3 regions of the Ruegeria sp. AL3 genome follow, and region 3 is predicted to be linked to each of the others. Evidence: riboswitches for the same ligand, from Rfam matches in the RefSeq annotation. Region 3 holds a riboswitch; each other region holds the start of a gene.

Region 1 (7,533 bases), 680 kb from region 3:
ACACCCAGCGATGCCATCAACAGCGGGTATTGCTGCGACGTCGCGCCGATAACACCATCGGCAACGTTTTGGACACCCGGGCAGCCTCCGTCCACGGAAACGATGAGCACGTCATTTTCGCGCCCGATGGCTTTCAGCGCCTCGTAGGCACCTGCCGCGGCAGGTTCGTTGATGGTGTGAACAACGTTGATCGTGGGATCTTTGGCCAGAAGGTTTTCCATCGCGCGGCGACCACCTTCTTCGTTGCCGGCAGTGACATCACTTCCGACCAGTCGTGGGTCATCTTCATCACCGATTACGTTCGGGTCCGCCAGATCGACACCAAAGCCTTGCAGGAAACCCTGATTGCGCAGCACATCCACTGTCGGCTGACTGACGGCAAGATCCAGTGTCGCGATTTTGGCGTCGTTGGCCGCGTCGCCCAGCGTGGCTTTGGCCCATTGTCCAATCAGCAGCCCGGCAAGGAAATTGTCCGTGGCAAAGGTTGCGTCAGCCGAGTCAATGGGTTCCAGCGGCGTATCCAGAGCGATAACCAGAACACCTGCATCCCGCGCCTGCTTCACGGCCGGAACGATGGATGATGTGTCCGAGGCCGTCAGCAGAATGCCCTTGGCGCCGTCCAGAATGCAGGTCTCAATGGCTTGCACCTGCGTTTCATGGTCACCGTCAACTTTGCCTGCAAAGGCTTTGAGCGTCATTCCCAGCTCTTCCGCCTTCGCTGTCGCACCTTCCTTCATTTTGACAAAGAACGGGTTGGTGTCTGTCTTGGTGATCAGACAAACGGTTTCGCCTTCCGCCATTGCACTGCCAGCCATGGCAGTAACCCCGAGCGCAGCAGCACCCGCAAGTCTTGCAAGTTTCATCGATTATCCTCCCAGTTTTTCCTGTGCCGTACAGGGCACGAGGGCGATCAGGCAAAAACCCTGATCTCATAAGAAACAATCACAAGATTCGAAATTTGAGTCAATAAATAAATCACTCTTATTTATTATTGACAGGGCGGGCGGGCTTTCTCATTCTTCAGCAGGAAAGGGGTGGTCGTGCCGGAAAATTCATCTCGGAAAAATTCGATTGGCCTGCACGGGTCAGAGGTGCGCGGAACCAATCAAAGCGGGATGCGGGCCCGGAACGAACGGCTGGTGTTGTCGCTTGTCCGGCGTCATCAGGCTCTTGCTAAGTCCGAGATTGCGCGCATGACCGGACTGTCGGCGCAAACCGTTTCCGTCATCATGCGGCTGCTTGAGAAGGACGGTTTGCTTTTGCGCGGTGAGCCGGTCCGCGGGAAAGTCGGGCAACCTTCCGTTCCCATGCGCCTCAACCCGGATGGTGCGTTTTTCTTTGGGCTCAAGGTCGGACGCCGCAGTACCGAGCTGGTATTGACTGACTTTGTCGGAAATGTGCGGCAACGCGAGCGGCGAACCTATGACTATCCAACGCCAAAAGCCACTTTGGAGTTTTCTATACAGAGTCTGGGGAAAATGATGTCATCCATGTCGCCCGAGGCCAAAGGCAGGATTGCGGGTCTTGGAATTGCCATGCCGTTCTACCTGTGGGACTGGGCCCAGACCCTTCAGGTTCCTCAGGAAGAAATGGACCCGTGGCGCGTATCAGACCTGAAGGCTGACCTGGCTCGTCGCCTCGATATGCCGGTTTTTCTGCAAAATGACGCCACTGCGGCTTGTGGGGCGGAATTGGTATTTGGTCCGGCCGATGGACCAAGGGATTTCCTGTACTTCTATATCGGGTTTTTTATTGGCGGCGGTGTGGTTCTCAATGGTGCGATCTTTTCCGGGCGTGGAAACTCGGGCGCAATCGGCCCCCTGCCTGTACCGGATGGTGCGGGTGGTGTCAGACCGCTTATCGACGTGGCCAGCCTGTATGTTCTCGAGCGTGCAATCACCACAGCAGGGGTAACGTCGCATTCCATTTGGGAAACGACCCAGCGTTGGGATGTGCCAAAAATTCAACTGGAAAACTGGTTGAAACGGACGGCAAGCGGGATTGCTTATGCGATTGTCTCATCCTGTAGCCTGATAGATTTCGAATGCGTGAAGATTGACGGCTGGATGCCGCAGGACATCAAGGCGCGTTTGGTTGAAATGGTCGAAGACAAACTGTCCGAGCTGAACCTGACCGGTCTCGAGCACCCCGTGGTGCTGGCAGGGACCGTGGGCCCGGATGCACGCTCACTGGGCGCGGCAAGCCTGCCATTGTCGGAAAGGTATCTTTCAGAAGCTTAGATGTGAAATCACCCTGTTGCCTTGGATATTTCACAAACCGGTTCACTCTCGCAAACTGCCGAGCTCATAATTTTCGATGGCCGTAACACATTTTCGTTGACGGAAGGCTGAGTTGTCTGGCAAGCCGCTCGGCATGTCCGGTTCCGGGGCTTGCTCTGGAATCAATAGGGAATGCGGTGCGGGCTCAGGCCCAATTCCGCAACTGCACCCGCAACTGTAAGCGGCGAGCAGGGCTGAAACGCCACTGGGGTTTGCCCCGGGAAGGCCAGTCCAACGCTTTGACCCGCAAGTCAGGATACCTGCCGGACATGTGTCCTCATAAGGGGCACTCCTAATCGGCGACGGGATGTGCGTCGTACCAGGATGCCTGAAAGGGTGATTTGGCGTTGAATGTCCCGTAGTCAAAACGAATTTCGCGCCGGGATTGGCGCGACGGGACAAGGACGACTGTTCATGAAAACGCTGCTCAGCGCAGCCGTTGCCGCGGTGGCTCTTCCCGCCATCGCAGATGCGCATTTTCTTTTGGAATACACTACCGATACCATGATCCAGAAACCGGGCGATGTGCCGGTCAAGCTGATTTTCTGGCATCCGTTCGAGAACGGCCACGTCATGGATCTTGAAAAGCCGCAGGAATTCTATGTGATCCACAACGGTGAAAAGACCGATTTGCTGGACACGTTGGAACCTATCCGGTTCACCGGCGGGGAAAACGAGGGCGTGGCGTTCAAAGGCAGTGTCCCGGTCAAACGGTCGGGCGACTATGTGCTGGTGACGGTTCCTCAGCCTTATTACGAGGAATCCGAAGACATCTATATCCAACAGCTCACCAAAGCCTTCCTGAACCGCAACGAATTGCCGACCGACTGGATGAATCCCGTAGGTTTGCCGACCGAGATTATCCCGCTGAACAAGCCGACCAACATCATCGCGGGTTCGACTTTCACGGGCCGTGTGCTGGCTGATGGTCAGCCGGTTGCGGGGGTCGAAATCGAGATCGAGTACATGGCCGCCGAGCCCGACATGGAAAGTTCGGCCGCTTCTGCACCGAAAGTCTCTCCGATGCCGGGTGGTGCGGTGGTCGCCATATCTGACGACAACGGGTATTTTTCGTTCGGTGTTCCAAATGCCGGTTACTGGGGTTTCGCAGCACTTGGTTCCGGTCCGGCAACCGAACATGAGGGCAAAGAACTCAGCCAGGATGCGGTCATCTGGATTCGCGCCTGGGATCTGGAGTAACCCAAGATGCACATCGTCGACGGAGCCCTTTCCAACCCGGTTGTAATTGGCGGCGCCATAGCCGCCGCGGGCGGGATCGCCATGGGTCTCAGGTCTCTGGATCTTGATCGCATCCCCACTGCGGGCGTGCTGTCAGCCAGTTTCTTCGTGGCATCGTTGATCCACGTACCCATTGGTCCGTCGTCGGTCCATCTGATCCTCAACGGCATGGCCGGGCTGCTGCTTGGTTGGGCCGCATTCCCGGCTTTGTTCGTCGGGCTTTTGCTACAGGCGGTCTTTTTCGGCTTTGGCGGGTTGACGGTGTTGGGGATCAACACCGTCAACATCGCCTTTCCAGCTGTGGTGGCCGGAATGTTGTTCGGTCGTCTGATCGCGCGTGGAACGCCTTTGCAAGGTGCGATTTGGGGGGGCGTCGGCGGCGCATTTGCCATTGCGGCGACAACCGGCATGGTCGCGTTTTCCCTGGCGCTGTCGGGAGATGAATTTCTGCCTGCCGCCAGGCTTGTTTTCTTTGCCCATATTCCTGTCATGGCCATTGAGGCGATTTTGACCGGGTTCTCCGTGTTGTTGGCGCGCAAGGTCAAGCCCGAGCTGTTTATAAGGGAAGCAGCCACATGAAGCATCTGGTTGTCATATTGGCCGTGTGCTGCGCACCTGTGCCTGCCCTGGCGCACAAGGTCATAGCCGGCGTTTTCGAGTCGGGAGACGTCATCGAGGGCGAAATCGGCTTTTCCAACGGCGACATGGCAAGCGGCACCGAGGTCATTGTTACCGGCCTGGATGGGGCCGAGCTGGGTCGATCGGTCACGGATGCGGACGGTTTCTTTGTCTACACGCCGACCTCGGCCGTGGCGCACACCTTCTTTGCCGACCTTGGCGCCGGGCATGTGGCCGAAGTCACGATGCCTGCCGAAGATGTCGCGCGGATCATGGGCATTGCCGTGGCAGAAAACGGTGACTTATCTTCGGCTGCTGTGACGCAGGCCAGCGGTTCGGCGGCGTCTCTCAGCGCCGAAGAACAGCAGGTTATCGCCAAGGCCATACGTGACGAATTGCGCCCGCTCAGGCGCGAGATTGCGGCCTATCGCGAACAGAACGACCTGCAAACCATCCTTGGCGGGATTGGGTACATCGTTGGTCTGTTTGGTCTGGGTTTTTACATGGCGGCCCGCCGCAAGCTGGCGTCCTGATGGCACACGTTCTGGGGCACAAGGAAAAAACACTGTCCGAAGCCGGTGACGGGCCAGAAGGTCTGATCAGCCTGCTGGATCCCCGGATGCGGATCGTCATGGCAGTTGTTTTTGCAGTCGTGACCGTGGCGGTGTCATCCCTCGGCGCGCTTTGCGCGGCGCTGACAGTGTCGCTTTCGCTTCTGATAGTTTCACGTCTGCCGCGGCGAAAGACGTTGAAGCGAATGGCCATGATGGATGGGTTCATCCTGTTCATGCTGGTCCTGTTGCCCTTTTCCATGCCCGGGGATCCGATGTTCACGCTTTGGGGATTCCCTGCAAGCTGGCAGGGTTTTTGGAAAACGGTCGAGATTGCCTTGACCGCCAATGCCGTGATCCTGTCCCTGATGGTTTTGGTCGGGACGATGGAGCCGGTCACACTGGGCCACGCCCTGCATCGTCTGCGGTGCCCGGAAAAGCTGGTTTACCTGCTGATGTTCACGATCCGTTATATCGAGGTCTTGCGCGAAGAATACCTGCGGCTGCGGTCCGCCATGAAGGTACGTGGTTTTCGGCCAGCAACAAACTGGCACACATATCGCAGCTTTGGCTACCTTGTGGGTATGATGCTTGTGCGCGCGATCGAAAGATCGGAACGCATCCTGGCCGCGATGAAGTGCCGCGGGTTTTCCGGGCGTATGCCGTTGCTTCAGGAATTTGCCCTGACCCGCGCGGACATTGTGTTTGCGGCTGGTTTCAGCGGTCTCTGCCTGGGTCTGATCATTCTGGAATTCGCATGACACTGATCGCGCTTGAAGACATCTGTTTTTCCTACCCCGGCCAGCCACCCGTTCTGGACGGGGCAAGCCTGAGCCTGAGCGCGGGGCAGCGCCTGTCCCTGACAGGCCCGAACGGAGCGGGAAAATCGACGCTCCTGCGCATTTTGCTTGGGTTGCAGCGCCCGTGTTCGGGCACCGTCACCGTTTTTGGTCAGCAACGCGTGGAAGAGGCTGATTTCCATGAGGTCCGCCGCCGGGTGGGGCTTGTATTTCAGGATGCGGACGATCAGCTGTTCTGCCCGACCGTCGCCGAAGACGTCGCTTTTGGCCCGCTCAATCTGGGCAAGACCCGTGACGAGGCACTTGCCATCGTCGACAAAGTTCTGGGCGATCTGGACCTGATGCATCTGAAGAACCGCATTACCCACAAATTGTCAGGCGGTGAAAAACGGCTGGTGACCCTGGCGACGGTTCTGGCGATGGAACCCGAAGTGCTGTTGCTGGACGAACCGACGAATGCGTTGGATACAAAAAACGAAGCGCGCCTGCTGGAAATCCTGCGCGCGTTGCCGCAGGCGATTTTGCTTGTCAGTCATTCGCCAACATTCCGCTTGGAACTGGCGCCCGATGAACTGGATCTTCGCGACGGGAAGCTGGTGCCGGTCTGACCTGTTCTCGTGGCAACCGGACATGGTGGTTTTAGATATGCAATCATACCGCCTGAGCCACGCCATGAAACGGAAAGCGAACTTTGTGCGTCGTCAGGCCTTGGCTATGTGCGCCTGCGGCTCATCAGCCCATATTTGACCGCCCATGCCCCAAAGGATCCACGTCTGCGCCTGTCCTCTTTGACAGGTTGCCTGGATTGCGCACCGCCTTTGCGGTTGAATTCGAACACGTCGATTATCCGCTCGGCACAGCCACAGGCTTCGCCCATGCCGACTTTGGCGAAATAGAATTTCTCGAAACGTTCGGGGTTCTGCATGGCTGACCTCCTGAAGGCATTGAACCCCATGATGGACGCATTGCCAAATCACTTTCCTGCGTTTCAGGCAGCCGTGCTATGGCGCGGCGAACTCGCTTCCAGTCCAGACATTGTCCAGTTGATTGAAGACCGGTGAAGTAATGAGCATTTCTGCGGAATATAGCAGTTGCAGCTCATCCGCAAACCGCGTGACGCCCGGCACAAGCCCGGTGATGTTGCGCCATTCCGCCCAGGTTCCGGGATTTGACAGACTGTTCGGATTGCCGGGATCTGCGGGCTGGTGCCACCCGGCGGCGTTCAGCAGTGGTATGAGCGCAAAGCGCGCATCATTGCTGTCGACTTCGGTACAGGCAGCGGCATCGCATTCCCAACTTGTCCAGTTCGCCGCCGCGATGGTTCCGGCGATCGGTGCGGCGGCGTCGATGACCCGAACCATAACTTCGAACCCGCCACCAGCCGTCGGACGGCTGAGCGACAAAGGGTCTGTCGCCACGGCGTGCAAAGCCGCTGTTGGCGCCAGGCTGAGTGTACGACCGATCAGAGCCAGCTGCGCAGAGCCGTCTGTTGCGGGTGCAGACCCCGCAGCAGGCAGGATCCTGACAGGTGTCAAAATCGGAACCGCGCCACCACGGATCGTGATTTCCTGCACCGCATTGTCAAATGCCGGAACAAAGTCGCTACGGATCGTATAGGTCAACGGGAAGCTGGGTTGTTGTGGCCCCGCAGGTCGGGCACCGTCACGTGTGACAAAGGACAACGGTGGAACGGCACCGGGCTGTGGCAGCGAAATCTGCGGCCCTGCTATGCCCAGCGCCGCCGCGATCATGCGCGCGCGCTGTTCGGCCTCTCCATACTCGCTGAGCAGATTGATATAGCCTCCGATCTCGGTGATGTTGCGCGGGGCAGGGATGCGGGATGGTGCAATGTCGCCAGCGATGGCCAGCCTGTGGGCTATAACCTCTCGGGCGCGCTGAATCGCCGGGGAATTGGTGGTTTCAAGAATATTGATGATGGCCTCGGCAAGGCTTTCATCGATGCCCGGTTCGGGGGTTGCATTTGTGCTGGTGTCAGTCATCGTCGTCCTCCGCAGGGGCGCTCAGGCCATTGAGGAAATCCAGTAC
Region 2 (7,533 bases), on a different contig from region 3:
CGCGATTTCGGCCGCCCCCCGGAAACCATGGCGTTGCATTCCGGCGATCCAGCAGGGGTTGGCGGCACGGGCGTGGACGACTCGGCTGATTTCTTCACGCAAAGTTCGGGCGCGCGGGTTTTCGGGGTTGGTGTTGTCCAGATGGTACAGCTGCGCGGTTCCGCCGGCGACCTTCTTGGCGGCGGCAAAGCCTGCCTCGTGCGTGGCATAATCGTTGGCCAAAAGAAGATCGGTTTCGGTCAGGTCCTGCAAGTGGACAAAGCTGTCCGCATTTGCAACGCGTTGGGTGATGCCGTCCTTGTCCTGCGAGATGTGTTCGCCTTCCAATGCAAAAGAGCTGGCCTCTAGCCACGCTTCACCGGCCTGCGCACGGGCCTCGTCGGTATACACTTCGGAAAGTTCGGTCATATTGACGCCGTAACTTCCGGGCGCAGGTCCATAGACCCGCGCTGCCGGCGCCTGCCCGGCATAGGGGTTCCAATCCGTCGCTTCATCGCGCGCGGCCAATGCGCGAACCGCTTGGCCAAACAAAGCGGACAGCGTCGGGAAAACATCCCGGAACAGGCCCGAGACCCGCAGGGTCACGTCCAGGCGCGGGCGGCTCAGGTCGGTGATCGGCAGAACCTCGATGCCGGAAACCCTCTCGGACCCTTCGTCCCACACGGGTTTGACGCCCAGCAGGTGCAAGGCCATGGCGAATTCCTCGCCCGCCGTGCGCATGGTGGCTGACCCCCACAGATCGATGATCAGCCCCTTCGGGTAATCGCCTTCTTCCTGAAGATGGCGCCGCACCAGTTCCTCGGCCAGTTTCACACCCTGAGCATAGGCCGCACGGGTCGGAACCGACCGCGGATCGGTGGTGTAAAGGTTCCGCCCGGTGGGCAGAACATCTGACCGGCCACGATAGGGGGACCCCGAAGGCCCGGCATCAATCCGCTTGCCTTCGAGCGTTTTAATCAACGCGTCGCGTTCGGCGTGGGCCGAAGGGGCCGGATCGAAACTGCCCGTCACCTCGGGCACGCGCCCAAAGATGTGCAGCCCGTCGCCAAACTGGCTTTCCTTGATGTCACAGACAAAGCGGTCGATGCGGGTGATGGCCTCGGCGGTGCAGGTAGCCTGATCGAGGCCGAGATCGCTTTCCAGCCCTATCGCCTGCGCCTCATCACGGATATCTTCCTGCAAGCGGTCGCGGCGTTTGGGGTCAAGCCCGTCGGCGTTCGAAAACTCATCCAGCAGCGATTCAAGCCGCACCATCCGATCCGGCGTGCCACTTTCCTTCATCGGGGGCGGGATGTGGCCCAGTGTGACGGCTCCGATCCGGCGCTTGGCTTGCGCGGCCTCGCCCGGGTCGTTCACGATGAACGGGTAGATTACAGGCAGATCGCCGATCAGCGCCTCGGGCCAACAATCGGCAGACAAGGCGACCGATTTTCCGGGCAACCATTCCAGCGTTCCATGCGCGCCGATATGGATCAGCGCATCGGCACCCAACCCTTTGCGCAGCCACAGATAGAAGGCGACATAACCGTGGCGCGGGGTGCGCAAGAGGTCATGATAGTCGTCATCCCGCAGCTCGGGCGTGCCGCGTTCGGGTTGCAGCGCGACCAGCGCCTTGCCGCGCCGAAGCGCGGTGAAATGGAAGGCCCCATCGGCACAGGCCGGATCATCTTCGGGCGCGCCCCAAACGGTGTGCAGATCAGCGCGCAGGGTCTCGGGCAATTCCGCAAGCGCATCCTGATAATCCCCAAGCGACCACGAAATCCGTGCGTCCAGAAGAGTGTCGGCAATCGGCTCGCCAGTCGCGATGTCATAGCCTTCTTCGTCAAGATCGGACAGCATCGCCTGGGCCGAGGCCAGCGCGTCGAGGCCAACCGCATGGGCCATCTGCCAGTCTTTGCCGGGATAGGTGGACAGGACCAACGCAGGAATCTGATCTGCCTTGGGTTTGTCGTTCAGTGCAAGCCAGCCCGATACACGGTCGATGATCGCTTCGATCCGGTCCGGTTCGGGACGGTGTGCAAAGCGCGCGTATTCCAGATGCGGATCGCGTTTTCCGGGTTCCTTGAAAGACGCAACTCCTGCTGAGATCCGTCCATCCACCTCGGGCAGTACCACATGCATGGCAAGATCGGCGGGGGACAAACCGCGTTCCGCCTCGGCCCAGGCCTTGCGGCGCGAGGTGGCGAGAGCGACCTGAAACACCGGGACGTTTGCGGCGTCCAGAGGCGACGTTCCTGACGCGCCTTTTCCCGAAAACGAGGTGGCGTTGACAATGGCCGATGGGTTCAGTGCAACAACCTGTTCCCGCAACCAGTCGGCGGCCACAGGTGCCTTGAGAGACGGGGCAAACAGACCCACCGCCTGGAATCCACGGGCGCGCAGGCTGCGGATCAGAGCGGCGATCGGGGCGGTGTCTGCCGAGGTCAGGTAAGCGCGGTAGAAGGTGACGAGGATCCGTTTGGCCATGCCTTCAAACGCGGTTTTCACCGGGATGACGCCCCGATCCGGGCACCACGCGCCACATTCGGGCAAGGTCTTGGCGCCCATCACCGGTCCGGCATAGAGCCCTGCCGCCAACGCCATCTGCGCCAGCGCCGCCTGTGCCGCGACCTCGCCGCCGGTATCGCACAGATGCGCCAACCGCCGCAGGGTCGAGACCGGCAGGGTGGAATAGTCATCCAGCCGCGTATCCTCGCGCCCGTCGGCGGGCAGAACCGCCAGCGCGATGCCCCTGGCTTGTGCCAGCGCCAGAACTTGCTGCAACCCATAAGGCCAGTAGGGCACCCCGCCGATCAGCCGGATCAGAATGCCCTTGGCGCCTTGAAGCGTCTGTTCGACATAGGTATCGACCGACAGCGGGTGTTTCAGCGCCGTCAAATTCGCCAGCCGCAGGGTTGGCATTCGCCCATCCGGTCCGCCACCACGATGCCAGCCCGCCGCGAAAGCGCCAAGGTCGCTGTCCGAGAAAGACAGCACCACCAGATCCGCCGGGCTCTGGCCCAGATCGGTCGGGGTCTCGGTTTCCTCGAGCCCGTGGCTTTCGCGAAAGACGACGTGCATGGCTTACTCGGCAGCCTCACGCACACCCACGAGGATTTCGCGGATTTCCGCCTCTTTGATATCGTCATGCTCGGCGATCACCACCAGGCGCGAGCGGCGATCCTCGCCGGGTTCCCACGGGCGGTCGTACTGGTGACGCACGCGCGCGCCCACCGCCTGAACCAGCAGGCGCATGGGCTTGCCCTGAACGGCGGCATAGCCTTTGACGCGCAGGATGTTCAGTTCATTGGCCAGACGTTCGATATTTGCGACCAGTTGGGCCGGATCGGTCTGCTCGGGCAGCTCGACGATGATGCTTTCGAAATCGTCATGCTCGTGATCGTGATGGCCGTCGTGATGCGAGGGCCGGGCGTCCATGTCATCCTCGGCGGCGGCCTCCAAACCCAATACGACGCGCACGTCCACGGCACCTTCGGCCACTTCGACGACGGGCAGGGGGCGTGGCGCCTCGGCGGCGATAATCTCGCGCGCCTTGGCCACGCCTTCGGGGCCTGCCAGGTCGGGCTTGGTCAGCAGGATGATGTCAGCGCACGAGATCTGATCCTCGAACACTTCGGACAGGGGCGTTTCGTGATCGATCGAGTCATCGGCCATGCGCTGGGCATCCACCGCTTCGACATTGGGCGCGAAGCGACCGGCGGCCACCGCCTCGGCATCGGCCAAGGCGATCACGCCGTCCACGGTGATCTTCGAGCGGATGTCGGGCCAGTCGAACGCCTTGAGCAGCGGTTTCGGCAGGGCCAGACCGCTGGTTTCGATCAGGATGTGATCCGGGCGTGGCTCCAACGCCATCAGGGCCTCGATGGTGGGAATGAAATCATCTGCCACGGTGCAACAGATGCAGCCATTGGCCAGTTCCATGATGTTTTCCGCCGGGCAATCAGGAATGGCGCAGGATTTCAGGATGTCGCCATCGACGCCTACATCGCCGAACTCGTTGACCACGACAGCAAGTCGCTTGCCCTGTGGGTTCTGCATCAGGTGACGCACCAAAGTGGTCTTGCCCGATCCCAGAAAGCCGGTGATCACTGTGACGGGGAGTTTTTCGAGGTTCGACATGTCAGGCTCCAATGGGGGGAATGCGCGAGGCACAGTTCTTGCGAAAATGTTCGGGGCGTTCGCGCCATTTCACCAAACCATCTTCGGTGGCCAGATACTTGGTCGCGCCGTCGACGATGACGTCGACATGATCTGTTTCGTTCAGGTTTTCATACACGAAGGTCCAGCGGCCCGGCCCGCGCAACACGATCGAACAGCCTTGATCACAGTTTGACAGGCATTCAACGGCTTTCAGGGTGACACCGTCGGGCAGGTCCGCCTGTTCCAGAGCCTTGTGTAACAAAGCGCCCGGGCGTTGCGTGTCATCTTCCACAGGCAGGCCGCGACGGCAGGTGGTACAGACCAGCAACTCGACTGGTGCGGTATCGGTCATGTCTCTCATCCCCCCAAATCCTCTTCGCGGGGGACGGGGTTTCATGCGGGCCACGAATGGTCATGGACCCGACACCGGAACACCCCGCCCGGTTTCAACTTCGGTTGTTGGCAGGTCTCCCGGCTTGCGGATGCCAGAGGCGGGCCTCTGTCGGATGTCCCGCCTTCCCGGCTTTTGGGCCAGTGGCATTGGGCATCCTCTCCGTTCACGGTCGCGGGGGCGGCTGCGTTTGGCGGCAAGACCGTTGACGCATTCCCTTTTCATCGGCTGTCACCGACACCAACGAAAGGGACATGCGGCACCGCTGGCCTGCTTGTCAAGCGAGTCGCGCGCAACAATGATGCAGAGGCATGGAAAGCGACCTGTGGGCGTCGATGGGCGGCATGGCGTGCCGGGACCCAGCCTGAGATGGGCCGGGCGACGAACAGTATGTTAGCAAGGGGCGTAGACTATGGTGAACGGGTGCCTTGACTGAACCTGTCCCGATGATGGGAAAAGACCACCGAACACCGCAGATCCTCTTGCGCTAATAGATGACGTTTATCATGAGCAGGGAGACGACCAGAAACAGCGCCGTCATTATTCCGCCGGAGCGGACGAAATCCATCACCTTGTATCCGGCCGGACCCATGATCAACGCGTTTACCTGATGGGTTGGGATGATGAAGCTGTTCGAGGTCGATATGGCGACCGTCAGGGCAAAGACGGCCGGGTTTCCACCCGCCGCCACCGCAATCGATACCGCCAGAGGCACCAGCAGGACCGTGGCCCCCACATTGGACATGACCAAGGAAAAGGCCGTCGCCAGAATGGCGATGCCGGTTTGCAGCGACCAGAGCGGCCAGCCGTCCAGAATTATCATGATCTGCTGGGCGATCCACGCGGCCGTGCCTGTGTTCTGCACGGCTTGTCCCAAAGGTATGAGGCAGGCGAGCAGGAATACGGTGTTCCATCCGACCGCGCGGTACGCCTCGTCCACGCTGAGCACACGGGTCAGCATCATGCCCACCGCGCCGGTAAGAAGACAGAGTGAAAGCCGGACGTCCGTGAACAGGATCAACGACAGCGAAATGGCGAAGAATGCCAGGGCCCAGCCGACTTTTTGCGGCCTCAGCTCGTCCTGAGGAAAGTCTGTCGTCACAACGACGAAATCCGGATCTCGTTTGATCCGCATCAGGTTGTCCCATCTGGTATGGGCCACAAGCATGTCGCCCGCCTGAAACTTTTCGAGCCCGATCTGAGTGGATTCGTGATCCTCGGTCTCGACATGGCTCAGCGTCTCTTCGCCGCGGTGAATGGCCAGCAGCGACATCCCGTAGGTCTTGCGAAACAAAAGCTCGCGGGGGCATTTGCCGATCAGATTGCTGTCAGGCGTGATGACCACCTCGGCCACGCCTGCATTGGTTGGGGCGAACTCTTCGACGAAAATGTCCAAGTCCGGAAGAACGGTCAGCCCGTATTTCTCGGCGAACTTCTCGACCTCCCAACGGCGGCCGACGATGGCCAGCCGACACGGCGCTGCAATTTCCGCTGTCAAAACCTGAACCATCGAGGTTTTGCCGCGATAGAAGGTTGAAATGATGTACAGGTGGTTTTCGTGGTTGATGTCGGCCAGAATCTCGCCGACCAGGGGGCTGTCCTCGGGCACCACGACTTCGAACACATCAGCTTTGAGGCCATAGACCCTTTGCAGGTATTCCTGTGTCCCTTGTCCGGTACCCGTATTGTCAGGTCCTTCAGCCTCGGGTAAAACCCAGCGTCCTAACAGCAGAAAGTAACCAATTCCCGTCAGGATCAGAACCGCACCGATCGGCGTGACCGAGAACAGGCCGAAGGGCTCCATTTTCTGAGAGGCCGGCAGACTGTCATTTGCCGTCAGGATCAGATCGTTCAGCAGGATTAGAGGAGACGACCCGACCATCGTCATTGTGCCGCCCAAAATGGCGCAGAATCCCATTGGCATGAGCAGACGCGACAGCGGTATGCCTGACCGTGTGGAAATTCGGCTGACAACCGGCAGAAACAGAGCAGCGGCGCCGACATTCTGCATGAACGAGGATATGACGCCAACGGTGCCGGAAATGATTGGTACAACCCTGCCTTCGGATTTGCCGCCGTATTTGAGTATGACGGCAGCCACCTTGTTCATGATCCCCGTCTTGTCCAGACCGGCCCCGACGATCATGACCGCAATGATCGAGATGACGGCATTGGATGCGAAGCCGTCGAACAGAAGGGTGACATCCGCCAGATTTTCCAGCCCGGGCGCGTAGCTGAGCAAGCCTATGAGAACCAGAACCAATATGGCGGAAAGGTCGATCCTTATGATCTCGGAAACGAACAGAAAAACGGTGAAAGCCAGAAGGGTGCAAACGACCCCCATCTCGAAGGTAAAGGCAATATGTTCCACAATACGTCCAGAACTTTTTCTTTGTTAGAGTCCTAGTTCATCCCTCCCGACTTGTCATGAAGTTTCGTTTTTCGGCGGTGCTGAGACATAATGTTGCTCAATGGTTGCTGTGGGAGCAATGCTTTCGGGAACCCCGTTTGACGAACACGTCAGAAAGAAGGATTGACCAAATTGCATGAAGAAACCAGCACGTTTCGTACCGGCGCGATGCCGTTCCAACAAGGTCGAAGCAGCACAGGTAATGGCAAGTCAATTCCAGCCACGAACAACAGACAATCCGACAGCTTTGTTTGCAGTACCATTCTGCCGCCGCCTGAACCGGGCAAAGGGCCGGCTTGGCCGTCCCTGATCGCAAACTGCCCACAAGAATGGTTTACACCTAAACGGGCCGGACAAATAATTCAGGTCACCAATTCTGATCATTTCGAGGTGAAGATGCCAAGGAAGTACGGCGGGGTGTTGCCTAAACGCAAGCTGGCGGCATATGCCCAGAATGCTCGCAGTCGGATGGAACAGAACAAGATCGCAACACGAAAAATCCAATAGTTGGTTGGATATTGAACCTCGAGGAGGGAAAAAGTACCGCAAGTCGTTGGAGGTATTGGAGGCGAGTACCGGAATCGAACCGGTG
Region 3 (7,533 bases):
ATCCAGCGCTCGTTCTTTACCGCGTCCGTTTGTGACATCACCGGGTGATCCTTGAGGAACTGGAAAGTGTCCTCTGCGCCGTTGCCGGACTGATAGTCGAGCAGCACCAGAAATTCCGGGTTAGCCGCTGCCACAGCTTCCCACGACGTGCGGCCCCAGCTGGTATCCAGATCATGAGTTGCGTTCTCACCGCCAGCGGCTGCGATCATCGCATCGGGAATGGCGAACTTGCCGGCGGTAAACGGAGCATCGGCCGGTCCGTCCAACAGGAATACCCGCGGCTTTTCCAGATCGGCTGTTTTTGCTTGAATGGCGGACAACTTGTCCTTCCAGCCGGCAACCAGCGCCTCGGCCTTGTCTTCGACCTGCATGACCTTGCCCAGGCGCAGAACGTCATCAAACAACAGGTTCATGCTGGCTTCGGGGCGATCCTCGTCCAGATGCACGCAGCTTTCGGTCAGGATCATGGTCTTGATACCAAAGGGTTCCAGCGTGTCGGGCGTGACATCTCCGCCGGGTTTCATGCCATAGTACCAACCGGCAAAAAACAGATCAGGTTCGACGGCCACAAGGTTTTCAATCGTCGGGTATTTGGGGGCAAGCTCTGGGATGTCGCCGCGCTGAGCATCAAAGTCAGGGCTGGTTTTGTACCAGCCCGAAATCCCGGTAAGTCCCACGATCTTGTCCTGAAGGCCGAGTGCAAAGGCCATATCCGCCATGTTCATATCATGCACGACCAGACGTTCCGGCGCCGAGTCAAAAACCAGCGGTTCGCCGCAATTGTCCACGGTGACGGCTTCCGCTGCCACGCCACCTGCCAAGCCAGCGAAGACAACCACCGGCCAGAGTTTCTGCATCATATGTAAGCTCCTGTTATTATGACAATTTCCGTTTTCGGATGTCCAGTGCGGGGATCATGCGGCCTTCGTGCTGAAAGCACAGATAATCCACGCCGAATGTCTCACTTACCCGGTCTGGGGTCAGAACTTCGCCAACAGGCCCGAACCCCGTCAGGCGCGTGGCTTTCATCAACGCCACATGGGTGGCGAATTCCGGGATCATGACCAGATCATGGACGATCATGACGACCGTTACCCCCAGATCAGCGACCAGAGACAGCATGTGCCCCTTGGCATCGGGGTCCAGATGGTTGGTTGGCTCGTCCAGAAACAGCAAGGACGGGTTCTGGGCCAGCGCGCGCGCGATATGTGCGCGCTGACGTTCTCCGCCGGACAGTTGACCCATAGTTTTGTTGGCAAAATGCAACAGCTCGGTCGTCGTCAGCACCCGTTCAAGATCAGCCCTGTGCTGAGCCACCGAACGTTCGCCCTGAATCGGGATTTGCCCCAGCGCAACGTAGTCTTGCAGGCGCATCCGCCCGTCGGGCATTTCCTGCTGCCCGACCACAGCAATGGAGCGGGCACGTCGGCGGGCGGACAGGGTCCGAAGGCTTTGTCCTTCTATCCAAACATCGCCCAACGCAATCCGTTCAATCCCGCACAGCAGTTTCAGCAGAGTGGTTTTGCCGGCGCCGTTCGGCCCGGCGATTGCCAGAATTGATCCTTCTTCCAGACGAAAGGACACATCCTGCAACAGGATGTCGCCATTGAGCGCGTAGTATTCCAAATTCTCTGCAATCAGAAAACTCATGATGACCCCCCGAAAGGCAACGCGGGAATTCGCGATAAGGTCTTTGCGAAAAGGGCAGGGGGGCGGTCCGAGGCACTGGTCCAGCCGTTGTCGCTGTCGCCGAACTGGATCGCAAATTCGACCAAGGCAGACAGATCGCGGGATGTCGTGATATCGCCAAACAGGTACTGCGCTTTGCCCGGGGCCTGAAATCCGACGGTCATGGCCCGTTCACAACCTGCCATGCAGGCCACCATTCGGGTTTCAAAACCGTCAGGCAACCGGGCATCCAGCGCGTCTTGTGCGGCTTCGGCAGACATCGTCCCCTGACATGTTGAACAGATCAGAACGTAGTGATCAGAATAGCAGGTCATTGCCTTCTCCGTCGTTTGCCAGATGCAGACAGAGGGCACATACCCGGATATTACGCAAACGCGCCATCAAGCCTCCTTCCGAGACGCCCCGCCTCGGGTTGGTTCATAGTGTGATGGCAGGTCTCCTGACTTGCGGGTCGTTGCTCGGCCGACCTTCCCAACCCTTTTGGGTCAGTGGTGAAGTGGCGTCGCTCACCGCTTACAGTTGCGGGGGCAGTCACGGACTTGGCACATTCCAGCGCCGCACCGTGTTCCCATTTTCATCCCTTACGGAACCATCCCGCTCAGCTAGTCCGGCTACGCCTGACTTGTCAAGCGGCAGGCGAAAGGGTGGTGGACGGAATTGCAACGGTTGAGCCAGCGATCCTGGTGCGCCAGCCCGGACCGAACGGTGTCAATAGTCTGATACAAGAAGAAAATCCGGTTCGGTATCTTCCTCAACCTTTGAAAACCGTGGGATTGGCTTTTCAAACACATTGTCCGTACGGTCGTCATTCACGGTCGATACCTCGCCAATAAGGCAATCGCCGCGCTCGGCCCAGAAAGCGTGCCAGATGCCGGGCATCAGAGTTACGCTTTGCCCCGGCTTCAGCCGCAAGTGCTCTTCGGGTTGCAAGGTTACAGGGCAGGCATCGCTTGGGACCGTCACCGGGTTGTCGCGGTCGACGCCACCGTTTGGATCCGACGCATGGATTTCCAGAACGAGATCGCCGCCGCCCCGGTTGATGATGTCTTCTGCCTTGATGATATGCCGGTGCATCGGAGAAAGCTGATTTTCTTTCGAGATCAACAGTTTTTCCGCATAGAGCATCCCGCGCCCGGATTTCAGATCCTTCGCCTCACCATTGCGCAAAGTGAATAGAAACAGTCCAAGTTCATCAAAACGGCCCTGGGCGTAATCGGTAATGTCCCATCCCAGCCCGCGGCTGCGGATCGTTTCGGCCAGAGGGCTGCGCATTTTCTCGGGCGACCAATCCGCAAAGGGTGGCAACACGGCACCGAAGGACTGAATGAACGCCTGTGCCCGGGTCTTGATACGGTTGATTTCGGATCGTTTCATCATGCCGTCCCACAGATCAAAGTTCGTGCGCCCAGGGGGGTTCTGCCCCGGCTCGGGAAACGGTCACGGCCGCCACGTCAGCGCCCAGTTCCATGGCTGCTTGCAGGCTTTCAACCGTCAATCCGCGAAGACCTGACTTGGTCAGATGCCCTGCGCGGCTGAGCTCGGTCAGAACGCCGGCGTTGAACGTGTCACCTGCGCCGATCGTATCGACCACTTCAACGGGTTTCACGGGAACCGAAACTTCGGAACCATCCGCCAGGTAACCGTGCGCCCCGTCACTGCCGCGCGTGACGATGACAACGGAAGGACCCGCCTGCAACAGCACAGACGCTTTCGCGGCTTCGGATTCAGCGCCCGGAATAATCCAATCCAGGTCCTCGTCTGAAACCTTTACGATATCCGCACGCGAGATCATGCGGTTCAAACGCGTCCGAAACCGGGTTTGATCCTTGATGAAATCCGGGCGAATATTCGGGTCCAGCATCACCGCACGGTCGGAACCGTGGCGGTGCAGAAGGGCGGCATATGCATCTGCGCAAGGTTCACACGCAAGGCTGATTCCGCCGAGATACAGGGCAGAGACAGCGGGAAGCTGATCGGGCATGTCCTCGGGCAGCAACATCCGGCCTGCGGTGTTTTCATCAACAAAGCTGTAAGACGCGTGTCCATCCGAGAGCTGCACAAAGGCAAGCGTGGTAGGGCGGTCCGAGATGATGACATGTGTCGTGTCCACATGGCTCGCTTTCAGCGCATCGATCAGTTGCTGGCCGAACATGTCCGATGACAAACCTGTCAGCATCCCAACCGGAACACCCAGACGTCCCATCGCGACGGCTGTGTTCAGAACTGCACCACCAGTATGTGGCACAAAACCAATTGCGCCCGACGCGGTCGGTTCTGAAATCATATCTATCAGCGCTTCACCACAGCACAGGATCATGTCTTGTTCCTTCTTGGTACAGAGAATTCGGTCAGTCTGGTTGCTGTCTCAGCGCGTTCTTGCAGAAGTTGTTTGCGCCGATGATCCCGAACTCTGCCTGTTCAGACACGTAAAGGTTCAGGGAGCGGCGCAAGTCGCTGAAGCGGCCGCCGCCGTTGAACGCATCCTTGAAGTTGTCGCTGAATAGCCAGCGGTTTTTCTCGGCAACGCCGCCGACGAGGAAAACGCCTCCCTCTGGCATCAAGGTGACCGCCAGATCACCCATCAAAGCACCCAGATGGGTGGTAAAAATCTGCGCGGCTTTTTCGGCGACCAGATCGGTACCGTTGCGGGCATCGTTCAGAATTTCCTTTGCAGAGCGCGCCTGAGACCGCGCCTGACCGGCTGCCAATTCAACCGCCTGATACAGGATCGGCAGGCCGGTTCCGCTCAGGAACATTTCTGCTTCCAGCGCCAGGCTGTCGCCAAAGAAACAGCCCGGTGCGATGCGACGTGCCGCCTCAAAGATATCAACTTCGTCGCGATGGCGCGGGTACAGGCCCACGTGCCCGCCTTCGCCGGAGACCGTGTGATACCTGCCTTCGGAAAAAAGCAAAGCACCAACACCAAGCCCGGTTCCGGGCCCTACAACCAGCCGTGTGCCTGCGGGCGGCGCCTCCTGACCCTGCAAGACCGCAACATCCGACCGAGTCACCTCGGCCACTGACCACGCCGCAGCGGTGAAATCATTTATGACAAAAGTGCGCTCTGCTCCTGTTGCTTTCGTCAGCTCGGTTTCCGAAAGATCCAGGTTCGCGTTGGTCAACTGAATCGTTCCGTCCCTGACCGGCCCGGCTCCGGCTGCTACGACGGCCTGTGGGTTGGTTCCGATCTCGTCCCTGAGGTCATGGAACGCCTCGAGCAGATCTTCCAATGTCCCCGTCGGGTGTTTCCGAAGATCTGCCAATTCTCCGTTCGTAACAACGCCCAGACGTGTGTTCGTACCGCCGATATCCGCAACCAGGTTCCAATGCTCATGCACGGCACCGAATGGTTGCGCTAACGGCTGAGAGACACTCTGACCCCCGGACAGGGCGGATTTCAGCGCCATGAAAGACGCTTTGGGCGTTCTCGCAAGTGTTTCGAAATCCACGTCCACCAGTCCAAACCTCTTCTCGTACCCGAAGGCCCATTCATAATTGTCCAGCAGCGACCAGACAAAATAGCCATTCACCGGAACACCTTGTGCCAAAGCGTCCAGTACGGCCGCAAGGTGCTTGTCGAGATAATCGATACGATCATCGTCCTGCACGCGCTCCTCACTCGCCATACCGTTTTCGGTGATATAGATTGGCAGGGCGCCCGTATAGTCTTTCCTTGCTCTGACAAGAAAGCGGGTTAGGGCAGAGGGATCGATTTCCCATCCCATCTGCGTTTTGGGTAACGGTCCGGGAACCTCTTGCAGGCTGGGCCAAGCGGTGTCCGCCGGGGCTATCAACTTTCGGGTATAGTAGTTCAACCCGCACCAATCGACTTGTGTGCCGATGGTTTCAAAGTCGTTCTGCCAGCTCTTGGGCAAGTGCGGCTCCAACCCCTCCAGGGCTATTTGGGGATATTCCTTGTTGAAAACACCGCCAAGGAAGAACCGGTTGTAGATCGCATCGTAGCGATCTGCCGCAAGCCGCGCATCTGCGCTGTCATCCGCGGGCTCGGACCATTCGAGGTTGAACACGGCACCCAGATTGCTCATCCCAAGACTGCGCATGGTCTGAATGGCCCGCCCGTGGGCCAACAAAACGTGATGCATCGCCCGGGCCGCGGCGCGGATATCGCGCAGACCGGGCGCATGGTGGCCTTCAAAATGGCTCAGCCAACTGACGCACCAGGGTTCGTTGATCGGCGCGGCACTGAACATCCGGTCTCCGATCCGACCCATGATGACCTGTGTATAATCCGCGAACCAATCCGCGATGTCGCGATTGCACCATCCCCCCTGATCCGCAAGCGCTGACGGCAATTCCCAATGATAAAGCGTCACACAGGGGCGGATACCGCGCTCCAGCAGGGCGTCCGCCAATCGGTCATAATAATCCAACCCTGCCTGATTGACCTGACCACGCCCGTCGGGCAGTACGCGTGCCCAGCTGGTTGAAAAACGATAACAGTCAAACCCGGCCTCGCGCACCAGATCGAAATCCTGCTCGAACCGGTTCAGGTGATCGCATGCGACGTCTCCGTTTTCCCCGCGCACCACGTTGCCTGGCGACGCCGCAAAGGTATCCCAATGAGTTCGCCCCGCCCCGCCCTGTGCGTGGCCTTCAATCTGGTACGCAGAAGTGGCAACACCAAAGAGAAAATCTTTGGGAAAGTCAGCGCGTGCGTATTTCATGGTTGCACCCTGTTGGGTGCAGGGCCGGTTGACCTACCAACGACCAGCTCGGCCTCCAGCAGCCTGGTTTTGACGGGATCATTCGGGGATTTGATGCGCTGGATCAACATGTCAGCCGCCATTTCACCCGCCTGACGGACGGATGAGCGTGTTGCCGTGAAAATCGGAACATCCTGCCCGTTCTTCAAATAGGACAGGTCGTCGTCATGGGCGATCACTGACACATCCGTACCCATCTCAAGCCCGTTTTCGGACAGCGCACGCCGTACGCCGATGGCAGAGATCATCGATGAACACAAAATAGCGGTCGGAGGGGAATCGAGGCGCAACATGTTCTGCGTTTCGTGATGGCCGTAAACCTCTGTCATTTCAGCGCTGCGCATCAGATTTGCATCGGGCGCAAGCCCGGCCTGACCAAGCGCCTCAAGATATCCGTCGCGGCGGCGTTGGGCAAAATCCATATCTTCCAGACCGTTGATCAGAGCGATACGGCGATGGCCAAGGTCAATCAGAAAGCGCGTGGCGCGCATGAACGAACTTTTGTTGTTCACGTCGATCCAGTCATACTGAGCGTCGACGCCGGTCGAGCGTCCGTGCACGATGAATGGGACGCCCATGCGGGTCAGGACTTCGATCCGTGGTTCGTTTACTTTAGGGCCTTGCAGCACGACTCCGTCCACCGCACCGCGCTTAAAAAGACTCCGATACGCTTCTTCAATCGAAGTGTCGTCGGCATTGGTGAACATCATGTCATAGCCATGTTCAGCGTATTTCTTTGCGGCGCCGGCGACGAAATCTCCGAAGATCGGGTTGACCATTTCATGCCGGGACGAGCTGGGAATGACGTGGCCGATCACCATCGATCGTCCGGTCGCAAGCCCTTTGGCGCGACTGTTCGGCCGGTACCCGTGTTTGCGTGCCGCGGCTTGAACGCGCGCACGTGTGTCCTCGCTCACTTCGGGGTACCCGTTCAGCGCCCGGCTGACCGTAGTTTGCGAAAGGCCCAGAACTTCCGAGAGCTGCTTCAGGTTCATTTTACGATTCAAAGCGCCTTAAAGTGAGTGGCTCTTTTTTGTTTTGTGAGCAAATACGGCATCCGTCAACTTGTTTTGCGTCAAAAGCAAAAAATATAATTTATTTTGGCGCTGGGAAGCAAAAT

The links. Region 3 has a riboswitch for cobalamin ahead of ACR3E6_RS16555 (DUF1636 family protein). Riboswitches for the same ligand answer to the same signal wherever they lie in the genome.
Region 1: linked by a shared signal. The riboswitch ahead of ACR3E6_RS19680 (DUF4198 domain-containing protein) and the one ahead of ACR3E6_RS16555 (DUF1636 family protein) in region 3 are both predicted to bind cobalamin.
Region 2: linked by a shared signal. The riboswitch ahead of ACR3E6_RS10695 (DUF1636 family protein) and the one ahead of ACR3E6_RS16555 (DUF1636 family protein) in region 3 are both predicted to bind cobalamin.

The regions. Positions count from the first base shown of each region.
Region 1 covers NZ_JBQFJG010000002.1:711,934-719,466, forward strand. Annotated here, with positions in the region: gene ACR3E6_RS19670 (sugar ABC transporter substrate-binding protein) at 1-863, opposite strand, end outside; gene ACR3E6_RS19675 (ROK family transcriptional regulator) at 1,116-2,240, shown strand; cobalamin riboswitch at 2,362-2,561, shown strand; gene ACR3E6_RS19680 (DUF4198 domain-containing protein) at 2,694-3,479, shown strand; gene cbiM (cobalt transporter CbiM) at 3,486-4,097, shown strand; gene ACR3E6_RS19690 (cobalt ABC transporter permease) at 4,094-4,669, shown strand; gene cbiQ (cobalt ECF transporter T component CbiQ) at 4,669-5,448, shown strand; partial or broken gene ACR3E6_RS19700 (energy-coupling factor ABC transporter ATP-binding protein) at 5,514-6,095, shown strand; gene ACR3E6_RS19705 (hypothetical protein) at 6,200-6,412, opposite strand; gene ACR3E6_RS19710 (hypothetical protein) at 6,489-7,487, opposite strand; gene ACR3E6_RS19715 (hypothetical protein) at 7,480-7,533, opposite strand, start outside.
Region 2 covers NZ_JBQFJG010000001.1:2,101,542-2,109,074, forward strand. Annotated here, with positions in the region: gene cobN (cobaltochelatase subunit CobN) at 1-3,060, opposite strand, end outside; gene cobW (cobalamin biosynthesis protein CobW) at 3,064-4,119, opposite strand; gene ACR3E6_RS10695 (DUF1636 family protein) at 4,121-4,492, opposite strand; cobalamin riboswitch at 4,585-4,791, opposite strand; gene ACR3E6_RS10700 (SLC13 family permease) at 5,019-6,875, opposite strand; gene ACR3E6_RS10705 (hypothetical protein) at 7,065-7,448, shown strand; tRNA gene ACR3E6_RS10710 (tRNA-Cys) at 7,505-7,533, opposite strand, start outside.
Region 3 covers NZ_JBQFJG010000002.1:34,303-41,835, reverse strand. Annotated here, with positions in the region: gene ACR3E6_RS16565 (ABC transporter substrate-binding protein) at 1-860, opposite strand, end outside; gene ACR3E6_RS16560 (ABC transporter ATP-binding protein) at 877-1,650, opposite strand; gene ACR3E6_RS16555 (DUF1636 family protein) at 1,647-2,003, opposite strand; cobalamin riboswitch at 2,102-2,298, opposite strand; gene ACR3E6_RS16550 (D-lyxose/D-mannose family sugar isomerase) at 2,398-3,063, opposite strand; gene ACR3E6_RS16545 (carbohydrate kinase family protein) at 3,080-4,006, opposite strand; gene ACR3E6_RS16540 (glucokinase) at 4,038-5,096, opposite strand; partial or broken gene ACR3E6_RS16535 (GH1 family beta-glucosidase) at 5,070-6,374, opposite strand; gene ACR3E6_RS16530 (LacI family DNA-binding transcriptional regulator) at 6,371-7,408, opposite strand.